DNA from 4 places in the Pantoea nemavictus genome. Region 1 is predicted to be linked to each of the others. Evidence: riboswitches for the same ligand, from Rfam matches in the RefSeq annotation. Region 1 holds a riboswitch; each other region holds the start of a gene.
The links. A riboswitch is a leader RNA that binds a small molecule or an ion and turns the genes downstream of it on or off. The one in region 1 is predicted to bind thiamine pyrophosphate.
Positions count from the first base shown of each region.

Region 2: another riboswitch for thiamine pyrophosphate. It lies ahead of thiM (hydroxyethylthiazole kinase); the one in region 1 lies ahead of WH298_RS23195 (FAD-dependent oxidoreductase).
Region 3: another riboswitch for thiamine pyrophosphate. It lies ahead of thiB (thiamine ABC transporter substrate binding subunit); the one in region 1 lies ahead of WH298_RS23195 (FAD-dependent oxidoreductase).
Region 4: another riboswitch for thiamine pyrophosphate. It lies ahead of thiC (phosphomethylpyrimidine synthase ThiC); the one in region 1 lies ahead of WH298_RS23195 (FAD-dependent oxidoreductase).

Region 1 is NZ_JBBGZW010000002.1:776,063-779,232, forward strand. Features, by position in the region: gene WH298_RS23185 (MFS transporter) at 1-78, shown strand, start outside; gene WH298_RS23190 (6,7-dimethyl-8-ribityllumazine synthase) at 208-645, opposite strand; TPP riboswitch at 965-1,084, shown strand; gene WH298_RS23195 (FAD-dependent oxidoreductase) at 1,214-2,158, shown strand; gene thiS (sulfur carrier protein ThiS) at 2,142-2,339, shown strand; gene WH298_RS23205 (thiazole synthase) at 2,343-3,101, shown strand; gene WH298_RS23210 (HesA/MoeB/ThiF family protein) at 3,113-3,170, shown strand, end outside.
Region 2 is NZ_JBBGZW010000001.1:576,409-579,578, forward strand. Features, by position in the region: gene thiD (bifunctional hydroxymethylpyrimidine kinase/phosphomethylpyrimidine kinase) at 1-563, opposite strand, end outside; gene thiM (hydroxyethylthiazole kinase) at 560-1,345, opposite strand; TPP riboswitch at 1,379-1,474, opposite strand; gene chiP (chitoporin ChiP) at 1,739-3,136, shown strand.
Region 3 is NZ_JBBGZW010000001.1:2,866,746-2,869,915, reverse strand. Features, by position in the region: gene sgrR (HTH-type transcriptional regulator SgrR) at 1-1,031, shown strand, start outside; TPP riboswitch at 1,144-1,238, shown strand; gene thiB (thiamine ABC transporter substrate binding subunit) at 1,285-2,271, shown strand; gene thiP (thiamine/thiamine pyrophosphate ABC transporter permease ThiP) at 2,271-3,170, shown strand, end outside.
Region 4 is NZ_JBBGZW010000001.1:2,364,021-2,367,190, reverse strand. Features, by position in the region: gene nudC (NAD(+) diphosphatase) at 1-77, opposite strand, end outside; gene WH298_RS10815 (Rsd/AlgQ family anti-sigma factor) at 166-672, shown strand; TPP riboswitch at 908-1,008, shown strand; gene thiC (phosphomethylpyrimidine synthase ThiC) at 1,099-3,024, shown strand; gene thiE (thiamine phosphate synthase) at 3,021-3,170, shown strand, end outside.

The sequences.
Region 1 (3,170 bases):
CCAAAAGCGTGCGATATCAATCCTTCCGAGCCGCGCCGACATTTGAAGGAAAATCATTTGATGAGTGTGAAACATTAAGTCGAGGCAAGTCAGGAAGGGGGACGGATAATTGCCGTATATGCAGCTGGCACTATTCTGAAATTTAACCTTGGGTAGGCGGAATAATTAAAAAGGGAGCAGCTAATTCGTTGCTCCCTTTTATACGTTTCAATCAATCGAAAGATTATGAATAGCCAGCACAGCACGCGCGGCTTCTTTGCCTTTCTTGATGAAATGCTCGGTATAGAAGTTTTCGATGACCTCAACCGGCTGGAAATTATGCGGGGTTAATGACACGGAAAACACCGGCACGTTGGTCGTCAGCTGTACGTTCATCAGGCCATCCACCACGGCTGCCGCGACGAAATCATGGCGATAGATACCGCCGTCCACCACCAGCGCCGCGCAGACAATCGCATCGTATTTGCCGGTTTCTGCCAGACGCTTAGCCAACAGCGGCATTTCAAATGCGCCAGGCACTTCCAGCACTTTTAATTGCGCTTCAACGGATTGATCGGCTAATTCTTTTTCGAAACCCACCAGAGCGTTATGGACAATTTCTTTGTGCCATCCGGCTTTAATAAATGCAATTTTAATATTGTTCATGATTATTCCGACATCACCTGTAATTTGTTCGCGCTATTAAATTAAGAGAGAAATCCATACTCTCAGCAATAATGTGTTTGTATACCATATGTTACGTTTATGATCCACCGACGCGAAACCCGTCATACTTCGAGCTGCAGGTGCGTTGGCTGCGCGTGTCCACCCCAGTCACATACTTCAGTATGCTCCTGGGGATGAACCCACTTGCCGCCTTCCTGCAACTCGAATTATTTTGGGTTTAAGTATGGAGAAAACAATTTAACCACACCCTTAATGTAGTTATTCCGCGCTTGACGGCGACCATCGCCTGCAATACAAATAGACGCGTCGGGGGAGTCTCGCCACAGAGACTGAGAGGCTAATAGCGCACTGCGCGGCTTAGCGACCCTTTGAACCTGACCCAGTTGATACTGGCGTAGGAAGACTGACAGCTTGTTAGTTTGGCTGTCTGGCGCTAAGGCAAGCTCGATGGTTGGCGCCCTTTCCCTTCTCCTGTATCTGCGGGTCTCAGTCAACACTGAGAGGCCGATGTGAACTTCCCCTTTTTAAACATCCTGGAACAGGCGCTGTGAGCCGCTGGAGCGTGCTCGGCTGCGGCGTGGCCGGCTTGTGCGTGGCAACGTTGCTGGCGGAACGCGGTGAAGACGTTGAGGTGATCGGCGATGCATCGCGGCGTCCGGCTTCCTGGTTTGCGGGTGGCATGCTGGCGCCCTGGTGCGAATCCGAAAGCGCACCGCGCGAGGTGATCTCCCTTGGACAGCACTCTGCCGCGTGGTGGCAACAGCGCGTCAGCAGCGTCGAGCATCAGGGTACGCTGGTGGTGGCGCCGCCACGCGATAGCCAGGAACTCAACCGTTTCGCCCGCATGACCGAGCAACATCAATGGGTCGATCCCTGCCACATCGAACCGGCGCTGGAAGGGCGCTTTGCGCGCGGTCTGTTCTTCGCTCAGGAAGCGCATCTCGATCCGCGCCTGGCGCTGCAGGAGATGCGTGAAAAGCTGATCGCCCACGGCGTAGTCTTCAGCTCGCATGCGCCAAGCGGTCAGATTATTGATTGTCGAGGTATCCATGCGGCGCCCGAACTGCCGCGCCTGCGCGCAGTGCGCGGTGAGATGCTGATTTTGCACAGCGATGAGGTGCAGTTTTCCCGTCCGATCCGCCTGTTGCATCCGCGTTTTCCCTGCTATCTGGTGCCGCGTCGCGGCGGCCATTTCATGCTCGGCGCCACCATGGTTGAGAGCGACGATGCCAGCCCAATCAGTGCCCGCGCCATGATGGAGTTACTCAGCGCCGCTTACGCTATTCATCCGGCATTAGCGGAAGCGCGCGTCATCGAGAGCGGCAGCGGGCTGCGTCCGGCCTATCCGGCCAATCTGCCGGAAATTCACTTTCAAAATGACACCTTTTATCTCAACGGCATGTATCGCCACGGTTTTCTGCTGGCACCGATGCTGGCAGAGCAGCTGATGCAGCGCCTATCTGGAGAGCAATCCTATGAACATTCAGCTTAATGGCCGCGCCATCAGCACCCAGGCCACCAGCCTGAGCGAATTGTTGATCGAGCAGCAAATTGATGTGGCCTGCGTGGCCACCGCCTTTAACGGCGCCTTCGTGCCGAAAAGCCAGTACGACACGCAGCTGCTGGATGAAGGTTGCCAGCTGGAAGTGCTGTCACCGATGCAGGGAGGCTAAGCGATGTTTTACGATCATGATCCCCAATCACGCTTCCTACTCGGCACCGCGGGCTATCCTTCGCCGGCGATTTTACAGCAGGCGATTGCCGCGTCTGGCAGCGAAATCATCACCGTTAGCCTGCGACGTGAAGGCGCTGCCGGTGCAGCATTTCGCGATCTGCTGACCGGACTCAACATCCGCGTGTTACCGAACACCGCCGGCTGTCACACGGTGAAAGAGGCGGTCACCACCGCACATATGGCACGGGAACTGTTCAATACCGCGTGGATCAAGCTGGAAGTGATCGGCCACGCCGACACGCTGCAGCCCGATCCGTTCGCGCTGGTGGAAGCGGCGCGCATTCTCTGTGCAGACGGCTTCCAGGTATTTCCCTACACCACTGAAGATCTGATCGTTGGCGAAAAGTTGCTGGCGGCAGGCTGTGAACTGTTGATGCCGTGGGGCGCGCCGATCGGTTCCGGCCAGGGATTGCGCAATATCGACGGCCTGCGCGCGATGCGCGCCTGGTTTAGCGATGTTCCGCTGATCATTGATGCCGGGATTGGTGCGCCGTCGCAGGCGGCGCAGGCGATGGAGATGGGTTTCGATGGCATTTTGCTGAATACCGCGGTCGCCAAAGCGGGCGATCCCATCGTGATGGCCAACGCTTTCCGTCAGGCGATTGAAGCCGGGCGAGCGGCATGTAGCGCCGGATTGATGGAGAAGCGCGATATGGCGAGTGCGTCCACGCCCATCTTTGGCCTGGCAAATCTCAACTGATGGGCGGCGATATGGAACGCTATCAACGCCAGATGATGCTGCCGGAAGTGGGTGAAGACGGGCAGCGCA
Region 2 (3,170 bases), on a different contig from region 1:
CAATCCGGACTCTCGGCATCGCTGAGATGTCCGCCCTTCATCAGCACCGCTTCGCAGCCAAGATCGAGCAACGCATCACCCTGCTGTAACATGGTTTTTTCATCCTGCGCCATGGCACGTCCTAACAGCGCTGCGGCTTCCGGTAGGTTCGGGGTGATCAGCGACACCTGCGGCAGCAGCAGTTCGCGTACGCTAGCCACCGCATCCGGCGACAGCAACGCATCGCCGCTCTTCGCAATCATCACCGTATCCAGCACCACAAACGGCAGGCTGGCGCGTTTCAGCCTTGCGGCTACCACTTCTACAATCGCCGTTTCTGACAGCATGCCGATCTTAGCCGCGTCGATGCGCACGTCATCCAACACCGAATCAAGTTGGGCGCCGACGAAATCGGGTTCGATGCGATACACCGACTGCACACCGCAGGTGTTCTGCGCCACCAGCGCAGTAATAACGCTGGTGCCATAGGCGCCCAGTGCGGAGAAGGCTTTGAGGTCGGCCTGAATGCCTGCGCCACCGCTTGGATCGGTGCCGGCAATGGTCAAAGCATTGATGCGTTTCATACTGCCACCTCCAGCGTCCAGAGCGCATCAAGGAAAGCAGCGACAAAACTGCCCGGTCCTTCGACATTGCGCGCCGTCATTTCACCGGCCAGCGACATCACACGACAGGCGGCAGCGACATGCTGCAGGCGATCGCCAGGCAAGCAGCTAAAGGCCGCCACCACCGCCGACAGCGCGCAACCGGTACCGACCACCCGCGTCATCAGCGGGCTGCCGCCGGGGATCGCCAGCGTTTGTCTGCCATCGGTGACGTAATCGACTTCGCCGGTTACCGCAACCACAGTGTCATAATTCTGCGCCAGCTGTTGGGCAGCATTCAGCGCGGCATCAGCCTGATGCAGGCTATCTACGCCGCGCCCGCCCGTTGCCTGATTAGCCAGGGCGAGAATTTCTGAAGCGTTACCTCGAATCGCCGCCGGATGCAGACCAAGTAGCTGCTGACAAAATTCGGTGCGCAGCGATAAGGCGCCTACCGCAACCGGATCCAGCGTCCATGGCGTGCCCGCTTTTTGCGCTGCCTGCACCGCCGCTAACATCGCATCACGACGATCGCGCGTTAACGTACCGACGTTAATCAATAACGCATCGGCAAAGCCAGCGAATTGCGCCGCTTCTTGCGTATCAATCACCATCGCGGGTGAGGCATGCAGCGCCAGCAGCACGTTGGCAGTAAAGGTTTGCACCACGTCGTTGGTCATGCAGTGCACCAGCGGCGCTTGTTGACGTAGCAATTGTAAAGATTGCGCGAGTTGCGCGGGGGAAAGAGGATCAGGCTGTTTCATAAAGCTCCCAACCGGCGATCAAGAAGGCGAATGCGGTCAGGCATCTGACTTCCCTACGCTGGCATTATCCAGATCAGGTCAGCGGGTGTATCTCAGCCCTGTATTAAAGGGGCACCCCGAGTCAAAACAACGCTTCGAGCATAGGGAAGTCAGTAGGTGAAAGCAAGCAAACGCCTTTATTCCTGAATCCCGCTCGCAAAGGGACAAACTGCACCTTCGTGTAACGTATTGATTGAAGCCCTTAAAACGGGCTCTTTTTGCGCGCCACGTCATACTTTGTAATAAATTACATTGATAATTCGCGTCGCGAAAAATAGCATCCTCGCAACTCGTTTCATGATGAAACAGTACGGAAATATTTATTATTAATGGAAGCATCAAGGAGGATTTGCTATGCGCAGGATTTTACGCGCGCCGCTCACTGCGGCAGTGATTACGGCTCTGTTTGCCGGTGTTTTTGTTCCCACTTCCCCCACTCAAGCCAGCGGTTTCATTGACGATTCATCTCTCACTGGAAACATCTTCTACTGGCAACGCCAGCGCGATCGTAAAGAGATGGACGCGCAAAAAGGTAATTACGGTCAATATGATGCCAACCTGCATCACGCTTCTGCCAACGCCAATCTCGATTTCTCATCCGGTTATGCGGGTGATGTGATTGGACTCGATCTGGCGGCTTTTGGTGCGCTGGAACTGAGTCATGGTGGGCCCGCTGCACCGAACGAAATTGGCTTTAGCAACGCCCGCACGCGCTGGGATGAGGACTGGAGCGGAGATAAGAGTGGCTTAAGTCTTTATAAGGCCGCGCTCAAAGCGAAATGGCAGGAAAACTGGCTACGCGCAGGTTATCTGCAACCCAGCGGACAGACCTTACTGGCACCACACTGGAGCTTTCTGCCCGGAACCTATCGCGGCGTTGAAGCCGGCACCACCTTTGATTTTAGCGATGCGGGCGCCCTTTCCCTCGCATGGATGTGGACCGACGAGTACAAAGCGCCGTGGTATCGCGACATGTATAACTTCCGCAAAGCCGATGGCGTGACGGAAATCCCCTGGCTGCAATCCTTCGGTGCCAAATATGATTTTAAAAACCATCTGGTACTGGAAGGCGCTTACGGTCAGGCGGCAGATTACATGGATCAGTATTTTGCCAAAGCGTCTTATCAGCTGCCGCTCGCCAATGGGCCGCTGCGCACCAGCTATCAGTTTTATGGCGCGAAGGACCGCGACAACAGCGGCGCGGGGGCTGTAAACGATGTTTATGATGGCCTCGCCTGGCTGCAGGCGCTGACTTTCGGCTACACGCTAGGCGCATTTGATTTCCGCCTCGAAGGCACCTGGGTAAAAGCCGAGGGCAACCAGGGATTCTTCCTGCAACGTATGACGCCTTCTTATGCCAGCTCCAATGGTCGCCTCGATGTATGGTGGGATTCCCGCTCCGACTGGAACGCCAACGGCGAGAAAGCGCTGTTTGCTGGCGTAATGGTAGATCTGGGGCACTGGCAATTGCCGGGCTGGCAGGTCGGCACTTCTTACGCATACGGTTGGGATGCAAAACCGTCCACCAATCCGGTTTACGATCAAAGTCAGCGCCTGAAAGAGTCAGCGTGGAATCTCGATCTGGTTTACACCATCCAGCAAGGGCGCGCCAAAGACACCCAATTCAAACTGCACTACACCCGCTACGACAATCACAGCGATCTCCCCAGCTATAGCGGTGGTTACGGCAACATCTTCCAGGATGAGAAAGACATCAAATTTATGGTTATTGCGCCATTTACCCTGTTTTGACCCCTACCTGGCAGGAGCCAGAGACATTCATTCG
Region 3 (3,170 bases), on a different contig from region 1:
AACCGCTGTTTTCCCATATCGAAAAGCTGCATTCACCAGCCCCCTGGACGCTGGATATTCACCTAAGCCAGCCGGACGATTGGCTACCGTGGCTGCTGGCCAGCGTCAGTGCGATGATCCTGCCACGCGAATGGCAGACGCTACGCCACTTTGCCCGTCAGCCGATTGGTACCGGCCCCTACAGCGTGGTGCGTAATCAGCAAACGCAGCTGAAAATTGCCGCCTTTGATGATTACTTCGGCTATCGCGCCTTGATCGACGATGTATCGATTTGGGTGCTGCCGGAGATCAGCGACGAGCTGGTGTATGCCGGCGTAAAACTGCAGGGCGAAAACGCTGATGAGAAATCGGAAGAGAGCCGCCTGGAAGAGGGCTGTTATTTCCTCCTGTTTGATCAGCGCTCACACCTGGGACAAGATGCGCATTTCCGCCGCTGGGTGAGCTATTTATTCAATCCTATCGCCCTGCTTAATCATGCTGGCGTCGGCTATCAGCGTTACTGGTTCCCGGCCTATGGCCTGCTGCCGCGCTGGCATCATCGTCGCGATCTTACGGCTGCCGAGAAACCAGCAGGCTTAACCCAATTCACGCTCAGCTGGTACAACAACCACGTTGAGCATGAAGGTATCGCCAACGCCCTGCGTCCGTTACTGGCGCAGCAAGGTGTTGAGTTGATTACGCGCGAAGTCAGTTACGAAGAGTGGTTCGAGGGTGAAGGCGAGAGTGATATCTGGCTCGGTAGCGTCAATTTTACCCTGCCGCTGGAGTACGCGCTGTTTGCTCAGCTGTTCGAACTGCCTTTGATGCATCATTGCATCCCGATTGACTGGCAAGCCGACGCGGCGCGCTGGCGGCAGAAAGCTTTACCGCTGGCGGAGTGGAGTAAGCAGCTGATCGACAGCGACTATCTGCACCCGCTTTTCCATCATTGGCTGCTGCTGGAGGGGCAACGCAGCATGCGCGGCGTGCGGCTGAATACGCTCGGCTGGTTTGACTTCAAATCCGCCTGGTTTGCGCCTCCGGAGCTGTGAACATCGCGCCGGCGCAGTTTTGTAAGGTGCGCATTCATGCGCACCGGGAAGCGTGGCACCAGACTTCCAGCCGGTGATCCTTTCGCGCTGTCATATAAATGTCTAGAATGAGCCGTTCTCAACGGGGTGCCTTATTTTGTGGCTGAGAAAGACCCGTCGAACCTGATCCGGCTAATACCGGCGTAGGGATTTGAGATGCCCACTCCTCAGATCCTTTGCGACTCAACCTTATCTTCTCCTCAAGGAGCGCAAAGTGTTAAACAAAGTTCTGCCTGTGTTGTTGCTGGTTGCGGCACCGGTTTTCGCTGCCAAACCGGTTCTGACGGTTTACACCTACGACTCATTCTCTGCCGATTGGGGTCCAGGTCCGGCGGTCAAAAAAGCCTTTGAAGCGCAGTGCGGCTGTGAACTGAAATACGTCGCGCTGGAAGATGGCGTGTCGCTGCTGAATCGTGTGCGTATGGAAGGCAAAAACAGCAAAGCCGATGTGGTGCTGGGCCTCGATAACAATCTGGTGCAGGCAGCGGAGAAAACCGGCCTGTTTGCCAAAAGCAGCGTCGATACCAAAGCGTTAACACTGCCGGATGGCTGGCACAACGACACCTTTATCCCGTTCGATTACGGCTACTTCGCCTTCGTCTACGATAAGAACAAGTTGAAGAATCCGCCTAAAAGCCTGAAGGAGCTGGTTGAGAGCCCGGAAAAATGGCGCGTGATTTATGAAGATCCGCGCACCAGCACGCCGGGTCTTGGCCTGCTGCTGTGGATGCAGAAAGTCTATGGCGACAACGCGCCCGATGCGTGGCAGAAGCTGGCGAAAAAAACCGTTACCGTCACCAAAGGCTGGAGTGAAGCCTACGGCCTGTTCCTCAAAGGCGAAGGCGATTTGGTGTTGAGTTACACCACCTCTCCGGCTTACCACATCATCGAAGAGAAGAAAGAGAACTACGCCGCGGCCGAATTTAGCGAAGGCCACTATTTACAGGTAGAAGTTGCCGCGCAGCTGGCCAGCAGCAAACAGCCACAGCTGGCGCAACAGTTCATGCAGTTTATGGTGTCGCCGGCTTTCCAGCAGACCATTCCCACCGGCAACTGGATGTATCCGGTGATTAAAAGCGAGTTGCCTGCCGGTTATCAATCGCTGCAGGTCCCCGCCAAAGCGCTGCAATTCACGCCAGCGGAAGTGGCCGACCATCGCGCTGCATGGATCAGCGCATGGCAACGCGCCGTTAGCCGTTAATGCCTGGCTGGTTGATTCCCGGCAGCGCGACCGCGCTGCTGCTGTGCGCGGTCGCACTGCTGGCCTTTGGCGCTTTAGTGATGGTCGCGCCGGCCACTGACTGGCGCGCACTGCTCAGCGACAGCTACCTGCACCACGTGCTGGCCTTCTCCTTCGAGCAAGCACTGCTATCGGCGCTGCTGTCGGTGCTGCCAGCCATCCTGCTGGCACGCGCGCTCTATCGCCGCCGTTTCCCCGGTCGTAATCTGCTGCTGCGTCTGTGTGCTATGACGCTGGTGCTGCCGGTGCTGGTGGCGGTATTTGGCCTGCTGAGCGTTTACGGCCGCAGCGGCTGGCTGGCACAACTGTGTACGACACTGGGATTCGACTACCACTTTTCCCCGTATGGTTTGCAGGGCATTCTGCTGGCGCACGTGTTCTTTAATCTGCCGCTGGCAACGCGCATGCTGCTGCAGGCGCTTGAGAGCATCCCAGGCGAGCAGCGACAATTAGCCGCGCAGCTCGGCCTGCGCGGCTGGAATCTGTTTCGACTGCTGGAGTGGCCGTGGCTGCGCCGCCAGATTCTGCCTACAGCGGCACTGATCTTTATGCTGTGCTTCGCCAGCTTCGCCACCGTGCTGGCGCTGGGCGGCGGACCGCAGGCCACCACGCTAGAACTGGCGATCTATCAGGCGCTGAATTTTGATTATGATCCTGGCCGTGCGGCACTGCTGGCCCTGCTACAGCTTGGCTGTTGTTTATTATTGGTACTGCTGAGTCAGCGCTTTAGCAAAGCAATTCCCACTGGCAGCCAGAGCATTCGCGGCTGGCGCGACCCGCGCGACTCATGGCATGCGCGTTTTACCGATACCGTGTTAATTGGCATGGCGCTGCTGCTACTGTTGCCACCGCTGGCGGCG
Region 4 (3,170 bases), on a different contig from region 1:
CCTTGCGGCAACCAAAGTTTTTGCTCATGGCTGACAATCCACCATCCAGCGTCTAAGCTTGAGATCTCACGTTGCATCTTAATCGTTGTCCTTAGCGTCAAACCACACGCTGAAACTCTAATATTAAGTGTGTAATAAACAACTATAACCTACCTGGAGCCCCATATGCTTAACCAGTTAGATGACCTGACAGAGCGTGTAGGCGGCGGAAATGAATTGGTTGATTCATGGTTGCATGCCCGCCGACAGTTGCTCGTCACGTACTATGAGCTTATTGGCATGAAGCCACAAAAAGATGCGTTAACCACGCTGGATGAACAGGCACTCGATGCCTTTTGCCACAATCTGGTGGACTACCTTTCAACCGGTCATTTCAGCGTGTATGAACACATTATTAGTGAGATGCAGGGTGATAACCCGCTGATGGTTGCCGCGCAGATCTATCCGGCATTAGAGGCGAATACAGACCACATGATGCAGCTCTACGACAGCCACCTGCAGCAGGCTATCAACGACGATAATTGCGTGGATTTTCAAACGGCGCTCTCTGAAGTCGGCGAAGTGCTGGAATCACGTTTCACGCTGGAAGATAAGCTGGTACAACTTGCCTGGGATAATCAGCTGGCGCATCTACCGGTTGCCAATGACAGCATCATCGCCCGCCCGGCTTGAATGCCCGCTGTTGTAAAAAACTTGTTATTCGAAAAAAGCCCTCTTATGCTAAATGGGCTTTTTTATTGTCCTCTTTAACGACAATCAAGAGCCAAATTTTGCGATATAAGCGTAGCGTGCGCAGCGAGTTCACGCTCGGACAGCGCGCAGGGACCGGAGCGTACACGTAGTACGTGACGGTCACGAGCACTGCCCAGGCGTGAAATAGCAAGCAAAGTAGCTTATATCGTAAAACACCAACTTGTCGGAGTGCCCAGTGGGGCTGAGACCGTTAATTCGGGATCCGCGGAACCTGATCAGGTTAGTACCTGCGAAGGGAACAAGAGTAGACATCATCAGCACGATGCACGTTGGCGCCCAGCATCGTTTCTGTTACTCCTTCCGAACTCTGGACAAGCAACTTCCAACATTCACAGGAAACTTGCTATGTCTGCTGTTAAAACTTCTCGTCGTGAACAACGTGCTCAGGCACAGGAATTTATCGATTCCCTGCAGGGAACCGCTTTCCCTCATTCAAAACGCATCTGGATCATCGGCAGCCGCGCGGATATTCGCGTACCGATGCGCGAGATACAGCTGAGCCCGACGCACATCGGCGGCAGCAAAGATCATCCGCAGTTTGAGCAGAATGAAGCGGTGCCGGTATATGACACTGCCGGCGCTTATGGTGATCCAGAAGCCACTATTGATGTCCATCAAGGGCTCGCCAGGCTACGCGCAGAGTGGATCGCCGAACGTGGTGACAGTGAAACTATCCACCAGCTGAGTTCCCGTTACACCCAACAGCGTCTGGCGGATGAAGGCTTGGATCATTTGCGTTTTGAGCATCTGCCGCAACCGCGTCGTGCCAAAGCGGGACGCTGCGTTACCCAACTGCACTATGCACGCCAAGGCATCATCACACCGGAGATGGAGTTCATCGCACTGCGTGAAAACATGGGCCGCGAGCGTATTCGCAGTGAAGTACTGCTACAACAGCATCCCGGACACAGCTTTGGTGCCAATCTGCCGGAAAATATCACCGCTGAATTTGTCCGCCAGGAAGTGGCCAGCGGTCGCGCCATTATTCCTTCCAACATCAACCACCCCGAATCCGAACCGATGATTATTGGCCGCAACTTCCTGGTGAAGGTGAATGCCAATATCGGCAATTCGGCGGTAAGTTCATCGATTGAAGAAGAAGTGGAGAAACTGGTGTGGTCAACGCGATGGGGCGCAGACACTGTGATGGATCTCTCAACCGGCCGCTACATCCATGAAACGCGTGAATGGATTCTGCGTAACAGCCCGGTGCCGATTGGTACGGTGCCAATTTATCAGGCGCTGGAAAAGGTGAATGGAATTGCGGAAGACCTCAACTGGGACATTTTCCGCGATACGCTGTTAGAACAAGCGGAGCAAGGCGTCGATTACTTCACCATCCACGCTGGTGTGCTGCTGCGCTATGTGCCAATGACGGCTAAACGTCTCACCGGCATTGTGTCTCGCGGCGGATCGATTATGGCGAAATGGTGTTTGTCACATCACACTGAAAGCTTTCTCTATCTGCACTTCCGCGAGATTTGTGAAATCTGCGCCGCCTACGATGTGGCCCTGTCGCTCGGCGATGGCCTGCGTCCCGGCTCAATTCAGGATGCCAATGATGCAGCCCAGTTTGCCGAGCTGCATACGCTGGGTGAACTGACCAAAATCGCCTGGGAATACGATGTGCAGGTGATGATTGAAGGCCCCGGGCACGTACCGATGCAGATGATTCGCCGCAACATGACCGAACAGCTGGAACACTGCCACGAAGCGCCATTTTACACGCTCGGCCCGCTCACCACCGACATCGCACCGGGTTACGACCACTTCACTTCCGGCATCGGTGCCGCGATGATTGGCTGGTTTGGCTGCGCCATGCTGTGTTACGTGACGCCGAAAGAGCACCTCGGCTTACCGAACAAAGAGGATGTGAAGCAGGGACTGATCACCTACAAGATCGCTGCGCACGCGGCGGATCTGGCGAAAGGCCACCCGGGCGCGCAGATCCGCGACAATGCGATGTCGAAAGCGCGCTTTGAATTCCGTTGGGAAGATCAGTTCAATCTGGCGCTCGATCCGCACACTGCGCGCGCCTATCACGATGAAACCTTGCCGCAGGAATCGGGAAAAGTGGCACACTTTTGTTCAATGTGCGGCCCAAAATTCTGCTCAATGAAAATCACCCAGGAAGTACGCGAGTTTGCTGCACGCCAACAGGCTGAAGCTCAGCCAATTGAAATGGGCATGGCGCAAATGGCGGATACTTTCCGCAATCGTGGCGGCGAGATCTATCACGCTGCCGATACCCTTAAAGAGGAAAATGTATGACCGACGCCTTTCCTGCCACGGCCCCGAAACTGGGGCTGTATCCGGTTGTTGATAGCGTGGAATGGATCGCGCGCCTGCTAGAAGCCGGGGTGCGCACCCTCCAGCTACGCATCAAAGATTGCGAGGATCATGAAGTTGAAGATGCG